DNA from 2 places in the Streptomyces sp. NPDC033229 genome. Region 2 is predicted to be linked to the other one. Evidence: predicted binding sites of a transcription regulator. Region 2 holds the regulator's gene; the other holds the start of a gene.
What was found. The regulator HrcA, encoded in region 2, represses chaperone genes, less so after heat shock. The targets are predictions, from matches to a motif close to TTNGCACTCNGNNNNNCNGAGTGCNAA.
Positions count from the first base shown of each region.

Region 1: a site for HrcA is predicted at 2,168-2,194, ahead of groES (co-chaperone GroES). Genes of this name have one in related genera too.

Region 1 is NZ_JBVIQR010000055.1:325-4,495, reverse strand. Features, by position in the region: gene ACZ53N_RS31660 (THUMP-like domain-containing protein) at 1-371, opposite strand, end outside; gene ACZ53N_RS31655 (flavoprotein) at 500-1,060, shown strand; gene ACZ53N_RS31650 (polysaccharide deacetylase family protein) at 1,117-2,004, shown strand; gene groES (co-chaperone GroES) at 2,345-2,653, shown strand; gene groL (chaperonin GroEL) at 2,783-4,171, shown strand, end outside.
Region 2 is NZ_JBVIQR010000008.1:60,401-64,571, reverse strand. Features, by position in the region: gene dnaJ (molecular chaperone DnaJ) at 41-1,177, opposite strand; gene hrcA (heat-inducible transcriptional repressor HrcA) at 1,178-2,194, opposite strand; gene ACZ53N_RS09835 (MBL fold metallo-hydrolase) at 2,369-3,106, shown strand; gene ACZ53N_RS09830 (DUF3097 domain-containing protein) at 3,208-4,029, shown strand; gene hemW (radical SAM family heme chaperone HemW) at 4,094-4,171, opposite strand, start outside.

The DNA of each region.
Region 1 (4,171 bases), on a different contig from region 2:
GCGTCACCGCCGATGCCGCAGCACAGATCGGCGAGACGGCGGACGCCGAGCGCGGTGAAACGCCCGGCGCGGTACTCGGCCACCGACTTGCGGGTGGACTGCTCGACGCCGTTGGGGGTGAAGAACATGCGGTACGCGTCCTCGGCCCCGAACTTCGCCACCGCGCGCTGTCGCAGCCGCGCCTGGCCGAGCGCGGCCGACACCAGCTCGGCGGAGTACTCGCGGCGCAGCCGGGTCGCGGTGGCGAGCTCCTGGGCGGGGTCGTAGTCGCGCAGGGTGTCGAGGAGCCGCCGTCCTTCGTCGGTGAGGAGCGCGGCGAAGGCGTCGGTGGGCGAGCCGGTGGAGGAGTTCGGTGCGGGCACGTGTCTCATTCTCGCCGACGTCGGAGGCCCGATGCCCGGGGCGCGAGGCCCGATGCCCGACGCCCCGGCCGTCGGAGCCCGCCCCGCGGGGAACGCACCACTTGCGGGCCCCGGCCGCACCCCGTGGACTGGCCCGTATGACTGCGAACGGCACCGCGCGCCGCGTCCTGTACCTGATCGCCTGCGCCGCCCCGCCCGCCCGCCGGATCACCGACGGCATCCGCGCCGCCCAGGCGGCCGGCTGGGACGTCTGTCTGATCCTCACGCCCTCCGCGCACCGCTGGCTGGCCGACGACACGGACGCGCTGCGGGACCTGACCGGGCATCCGGTCCGGCACGCGTACAAGCTCCCCGACGAGCCCGACGTGCTGCCCGCCGCCGACGCCGTCCTCGTCGCGCCCGCCACCTTCAACACGCTGAACAAGTGGGCCGTCGGCATCGCCGACACCCTCGCGCTCGGGCTCGTCACCGAGGCGATCGGGCTGCGCCTGCCCGTCGCCGCCCTGCCGCATCTCGGCGCCGCCCAGGCCGCGCATCCCGCCTTCGGGCGCAGCGTCGCGTTCCTGCGCGAGGCGGGCGTGACCGTGCTCCTCGGTGGCGACGGCTACCACCCGGAGCGCGGCGACGAAGTCGACGCGTTCCCCTGGGCGGCCGCCGTCGCGGCACTGCCGGCACCGGCACCGGCACCGGAGCTGTAACCCCCCAAGTCCGGCCCCGGTCAGAGGCATCGAACACATGAACAACAATCGTGCCGGTGAGCACGACTGTTTCCGGCCTCCGGGCCGCCCTCGCCACCGCCCTCCCCGTCTGCGCCGCGACGCTTCTGCTGACGGGCCTGCTCTCGGGCTGCTCGTCCGGGACCACCGCCGGAGCCTCGTCCGGATCGGACAAGGCGGGCAAGGGCAGGCCGGTGGGTGCGGTCGGCACGACCGCCTCCCCGACCCCCACCGCCTCCGACGCCTACCGCCGCTGGGGCCTCGACAAGCCCCTCGCCGCGCCCCCGGCCCCGCCCGCGCGCAAGCTGACGGAGAGCGTGAAGGCGGGCGGCGCGCCCCTGCTCGTACGGCGGGTGCCCACCCGGGACAAGGTCGCCTTCGTGACCATCGACGACGGGGCCGAGAAGGACCCGGAGTTCGTGAAGATGGCCGAGGACCTCAAGCTGCCGCTGACAATGTTCCTCACCGACGACATCGCCCGCGCCGGCCGTGGCTACCCCTACTTCGACCGGCTCCACGCCCTCGGCAACGGCGTCCACAACCACACCCTCGGCCACCCCAACCTGCGCACCCTTGACCCCGACGCCCAGCGCCGCCAGATATGCGGACAGCAGGACGTCCTGGCCAAGCGGTACGGCGCCCGACCGACGCTCTTCCGTCCGCCCTACGGCAACTACAACGACGCCACCCTCGCCGCCGCGGGCGGCTGCGGGGTGAAGGCGGTCGTGCTGTGGGAGGCCACCATGCAGATCAACGACATGCGCTACGCGCAGGGCGGCAAGCTGCGGCCCGGCGACATCGTCCTCGCGCACTTCCGCGGGCCGAAGGAGCTGAAGGGCACGTCGATGACCCGGATGACGACGAACATGCTGCGCAGCATCCAGAAGCAGGGCTACACCGTGGCCCGCCTGGAGGACTATCTCTGAGGGCCCGGCGGAGGATTACCCCCGGCGACGCGCGGGAAGGTCCACCCCTGCGACCGTCCGGTGCGCCGGTAAGCGCCCAGTGCGCGTCCCGCGCGAGGCCTGTGCGAGGTCTGTACGAGGGGTTCACCCCAGGGGTGGAACGGCACGCGCAGCGCACGTCGAATTGGCACTCCGCTTGACCGAGTGCTAACCGCGTCATAGTCTCGGCTTCGTTGGCACTCTCCACCGGGGAGTGCCAGACACGGCGACGGGCAGCTCCGGCACCCGCGACGACGGATCCGACCTGGTCGCCACCTCAGACAGTTAACCCCGTGAGATCTCCGAAGGGGGAGGTCGGATCGTGACGACCGCCAGCTCCAAGGTTGCCATCAAGCCGCTCGAGGACCGCATTGTGGTCCAGCCGCTCGACGCCGAGCAGACCACGGCCTCTGGCCTGGTCATCCCGGACACCGCGAAGGAGAAGCCCCAGGAGGGCGTCGTCCTGGCCGTGGGCCCGGGTCGCTTCGAGGACGGCAACCGTCTTCCGCTCGACGTCACCGTCGGCGACGTCGTGCTCTACAGCAAGTACGGCGGCACCGAGGTGAAGTACAACGGCGACGAGTACCTCGTCCTCTCGGCTCGCGACGTTCTCGCGATCGTCGAGAAGTAGCCGGGGTCCGGGGGCAGGTACCCCGGAAAGTACGGAACCCCAGTTTGCATTGATCTACGCCCCGGCCACCCGAGTCTGAACAACCGGGCGACCGGGGCGTAGTTCTTTCGAGAGGACACAACAGCTCCCATGGCGAAGATTCTGAAGTTCGACGAGGACGCCCGTCGCGCCCTTGAGCGCGGCGTCAACAAGCTTGCCGACACCGTGAAGGTGACGATCGGCCCCAAGGGTCGCAACGTCGTCATCGACAAGAAGTTCGGTGCCCCCACCATCACCAACGACGGCGTCACCATCGCGCGCGAGGTCGAGCTCGACGACCCGTACGAGAACCTGGGCGCCCAGCTCGTGAAGGAGGTGGCGACCAAGACCAACGACATCGCGGGTGACGGCACCACCACCGCCACCGTGCTGGCCCAGGCGCTGGTCCGCGAGGGTCTGCGCAACGTCGCCGCCGGCGCCTCCCCGGCCTCGCTGAAGAAGGGCATCGACGCCGCGGTCAAGGCCGTGTCCGATGAGCTTCTCGCGACCGCCCGTCCGATCGAGGACAAGACCGACATCGCCGCCGTGGCCGCGCTCTCCGCGCAGGACAAGCAGGTCGGCGAGCTCATCGCCGAGGCGATGGACAAGGTCGGCAAGGACGGTGTCATCACCGTCGAGGAGTCCAACACCTTCGGCCTGGAGCTGGACTTCACCGAGGGCATGGCCTTCGACAAGGGTTACCTCTCGCCCTACATGGTCACCGACCAGGAGCGTATGGAGGCCGTCCTCGACGACCCGTACATCCTGATCCACCAGGGCAAGATCTCCTCGATCCAGGACCTGCTCCCGCTGCTCGAGAAGATCATCCAGGGTGGCGCCTCCAAGCCGCTCCTGATCATCGCCGAGGACGTCGAGGGCGAGGCGCTCTCCACCCTCGTCGTCAACAAGATCCGCGGCACGTTCAACGCCGTGGCCGTCAAGGCCCCCGGCTTCGGCGACCGCCGCAAGGCGATGCTCGGCGACATGGCCACCCTCACCGGTGCCACCGTCATCGCCGAGGAGGTCGGCCTCAAGCTCGACCAGGCCGGTCTGGACGTGCTGGGCACCGCCCGCCGCGTGACCATCACCAAGGACGACACCACCATCGTCGACGGTGGCGGCAACTCCGAGGACGTCGTCGGTCGCGTCAACCAGATCAAGGCCGAGATCGAGTCCACGGACTCCGACTGGGACCGCGAGAAGCTCCAGGAGCGCCTCGCCAAGCTCGCCGGTGGCGTCTGCGTCATCCGCGTGGGTGCGGCCACCGAGGTCGAGCTCAAGGAGAAGAAGCACCGTCTGGAGGACGCCATCTCCGCGACCCGCGCCGCGGTCGAGGAGGGCATCGTCTCCGGTGGTGGCTCCGCGCTCGTCCACGCCGTCAAGGTCCTCGAGGGCAACCTCGGCAAGACCGGCGACGAGGCCACCGGTGTCGCCGTGGTCCGCCGCGCCGCCGTCGAGCCGCTGCGCTGGATCGCCGAGAACGCCGGCCTCGAGGGCTAC
Region 2 (4,171 bases):
GCCGACCCGGGGGACGACCCCCGGACCCCCAGCCGGACGCCTACCGCCCGTTGAACGCATCCTTCAACCGCGAGAACAACCCCTGCTGCCCCGGCTTGAACTCGCCCATGGGGCGCTCCTCGCCGCGCAGCTTCGCGAGCTGTCGCAGCAGGTCCTCCTGCTGCGGGTCGAGCTTGGCGGGGGTGGTCACCTCGACGTGCACGACGAGGTCACCGCGGCCGCCGCCGCGCAGGTGCGTGACACCGCGCTGGTGCAGCGGGATCGACTGGCCGGACTGGGTGCCGGGCCGGATGTCGATCTCCTCGATGCCGTCCAGGGTCTCCAGCGGCACCTTCGTGCCGAGGGCCGCGGCCGTCATCGGGATGGTGACCGTGCAGTGCAGATCGTCGCCGCGCCGCTGGAACGTGCTGTGCGGGATCTCGTGGATCTCCACGTACAGGTCACCGGCCGGGCCGCCGCCGGGGCCGACCTCGCCCTCGCCCGCGAGCTGGATGCGGGTGCCGTTGTCGACACCGGCCGGGATCTTCACGGTCAGGGTCCGCCGCGACCGGACGCGGCCGTCGCCGGCGCACTCCGGGCACGGGGTCGGCACCACGGTGCCGAAGCCCTGGCACTGCGGGCACGGCCGGGAGGTCATGACCTGACCGAGGAAGGACCGGGTGACCTGCGAGACCTCGCCGCGACCGCGGCACATGTCACAGGTCTGGGCGGACGTGCCGGGGGCCGCGCCCTCGCCGCTGCACGTGGTGCAGACGACGGCCGTGTCGACCTGGATCTCCTTGGTCGTCCCGAAGGCGGCCTCGTCGAGGGTCACTTCGAGCCGGATCATGGCGTCCTGGCCGCGCCGCGTGCGCGACCGGGGGCCGCGCTGCGAGGCCTGTCCGAAGAAGGCGTCCATGATGTCGGAGAAGTTGCCGAAGCCCGCGCCGAAGCCGCCCGCGCCACCGGCGCCGCCCGAGGAGGACAGCGGGTCGCCGCCGAGGTCGTAGACCTGCTTCTTCTGCGGGTCGGAGAGCACCTCGTAAGCGGCGTTGATCTCCTTGAACCGCTCCTGGGTCTTCGGGTCCGGATTCACGTCCGGGTGCAACTCGCGGGCGAGTCGACGGAAGGCCTTCTTGATCTCGTCCTGCGAGGCATCACGCCGTACGCCCAGGACCGCGTAGTAGTCCGTGGCCACTTACGACTCCGCCAGGATCTGTCCGACGTAACGTGCCACTGCGCGTACCGCTCCCATCGTTCCGGGGTAGTCCATGCGGGTCGGTCCGACCACGCCGAGTTTGGCGACTGCCTCGTCGCCCGAACCGTAGCCGACGGCCACGACCGATGTGGAGGTCAGCCCCTCGTGAGCGTTCTCATGACCGATGCGAACGGTCATGCCCGAGTCCTTGGCCTCACCCAGGAGCTTGAGCAGCACGACCTGCTCCTCCAACGCCTCCAGCACGGGCCGGATCGTCAGCGGGAAGTCATGCCCGAAACGGGTGAGATTGGCGGTGCCGCCGATCATCAGCCGTTCCTCGGTCTCCTCGACCAGGGTCTCCAGCAGGGTCGCGAGGACCGTAGAAACGGTTCCTCGGTCGTCCTGCTCGAAGGACTCGGGAAGGTCCTGCACCAGCTGCGGCACATCCGCGAAGCGCCGCCCCACGACCCGGCTGTTGAGCCGTGCCCGCAGGTCCGCGAGCGAGGTCTCGCCGATCGGCGCCGGGCAGTCGACCATGCGCTGCTCGACGCGTCCGGTGTCCGTGATCAGCACGAGCATCACACGGGCCGGGGCGAGTGAGAGCAATTCCACATGCCGCACCGTCGAGCGGGTCAGCGACGGGTACTGCACCACGGCGACCTGCCGGGTCAGCTGCGCCAGCAGCCGGACGGTGCGCGCCACGACGTCGTCCAGGTCGACGGCGCCGTCCAGGAAGTTCTGGATCGCGCGCCGCTCGGGCGAGGACAGCGGCTTGACGCCGGCCAGCTTGTCGACGAAAAGGCGGTAGCCCTTGTCGGTCGGGATGCGGCCCGCGCTCGTGTGGGGCTGGGCGATGAAGCCCTCGTCCTCCAGCGCGGCCATGTCGTTGCGCACGGTGGCCGGGGACACGCCCAGCCGGTGCCGCTCGGTGAGGGCCTTGGAGCCGACGGGCTCCTCGGTGCCCACGTAATCCTGGACGATGGCGCGCAACACCTCGAGCCTTCGTTCGCTCAGCACCGCGCGCACCTCCCAGTCCAGCCGTCTCACGGGGTCGTCCCTGGCACTCGAAGGTCACGAGTGCCAAATCCCTCCCGCCAGTGTACGGCCGGGTACTACGGCCAGGGCAAGGGCCGTCCCGCCGCGCGCCTCCCTGGCGGGCAAACCGTACCGTGCTCCGGCTAGCGTCTCGGTATGGAAAATCATGGGCAATGGGGCGCGCGGGAGCGCTGGGAGCCGCTCGCGCCGGGGATCGCGCGCCGCAGGATGCCGGTCTGGGACTGCACGATCGGGGCCGTCGCCGGGCCTGACGGGGTGCTGCTGGTGGACACCGGCTCGTCCCTGCGGGAGGGCGCGGAGATCCGTCGGGAGGTCGAGGAGCTCTTCGGCCGCCGCGTGACGCATATCGCTCTCACGCACGCGCACTTCGACCATGTGCTGGGCACCGCCGCCTTCGCGGGCGCGCAGGTGTACGGGGCCATGGGCATCGACACGGCGCTCCGCGACGGGGAAGAGGTGCGCACGAGCGCGGTGCGGCAGGGGGTGGACCCCGATGCCGCCGAGGAGGCGGCCGATCTGCTCGTGCGCCCGCACCATCTGGTCTCCGGCGAGCTGACCCTGGACCTGGGCGGCGGCCGACGGGCGCTGCTCGCGGACGTGGGGCCAGGGCACACGGCGCACGATCTGGCGGTGCTGGTCACGGACTCCGGTGGCGCTCCGGAGGTCGTCTTCTGCGGGGATCTGGTCGAGGAGTCCGGTGAACCGCAGGCGGGCTCGGACGCGCTGCCCGAGCAGTGGCCCGCGGCGCTGGACGCGCTGCTGGCGCTCGGCGGCGAGGACGCGATCTACGTGCCGGGGCACGGCGCGGTGGTGGATGCCGGGTTTGTCCGTGCGCAGCGTGACGCGCTGGCGCTGCGTTTCGGCGTGTCGTAACGCCGGTAGCGCGCTTTTTCCTATGGTCGGGCTGGTGCGCGGCAGAGGTCGCGTGCTTCCGGGCACCCCCGGCCCCCGGATCCCCCGACCGGAACGGCTCCATGCGCAGCAGACAGTACGGCCCCGACCTGACCCCTCCGTGGAAGAAGACCGCCCCCGCTCCCGAGGTCCCGGCCGACCCCGACCTCGTGGTCGAGGAGGTCACGACGGGCTTCTGCGGGGCCGTGGTCCGCTGCGAGAAAACGGCGCAGGGCCCGACGGTCACCCTGGAGGACCGCTTCGGCAAGCACCGGGTCTTCCCGATGGAGCCGCGCGGCTTCCTCCTGGAGGGCCGGGTCGTCACGCTCGTACGCCCGGGTCCCTCAAGCCCCCGCGCGCCCCAGCGGACCGCCTCGGGCTCGGTGGCCGTGCCCGGGGCCCGGGCACGGGTGGCCCGGGCCGGGCGCATCTACGTCGAGGGGCGGCACGACGCGGAGCTCGTGGAGCGGGTGTGGGGTGACGACCTGCGCATCGAGGGCGTGGTCGTGGAGTACCTGGAGGGCATCGACGACCTCCCCGCCATCGTCCGCTCCTTCGCCCCCGCCCCGGACGCGCGCCTGGGGGTCCTGGTCGACCACCTCGTGCCGGGCTCGAAGGAGTCGCGGATCGCGGCGCAGGTCACGGGCGCGGACGTGCTGGTCGTCGGCCACCCGTACATCGACGTGTGGGAGGCGGTGAAGCCGTCCTCGGTGGGCATCGCGGCGTGGCCGCGCGTACCGCGCGGCGAGGACTGGAAGACGGGCGTGTGCCGGGCACTGGGCTGGCCGGAGAACACGGGGGCCGCGTGGCAGCGGATCCTGGGGTCGGTGCGCTCGTACAAGGACCTGGAGCCGCAGCTGTTGGGGCGGGTGGAGGAGCTGATCGATTTCGTGACGGCGCCCTGAGAATTCTCAGCCCGTCCGGCGATCGAGGGCCGGGGCCCGGGGCGGAGCCCCGGACCCCGGGGCCTCAGTCCACCAGGTCCCGCACCACGCCATCGGCGAGCAGCCGCCCCCGCAGGGTCAGGACCGCGCGGCCCTGCTCGTA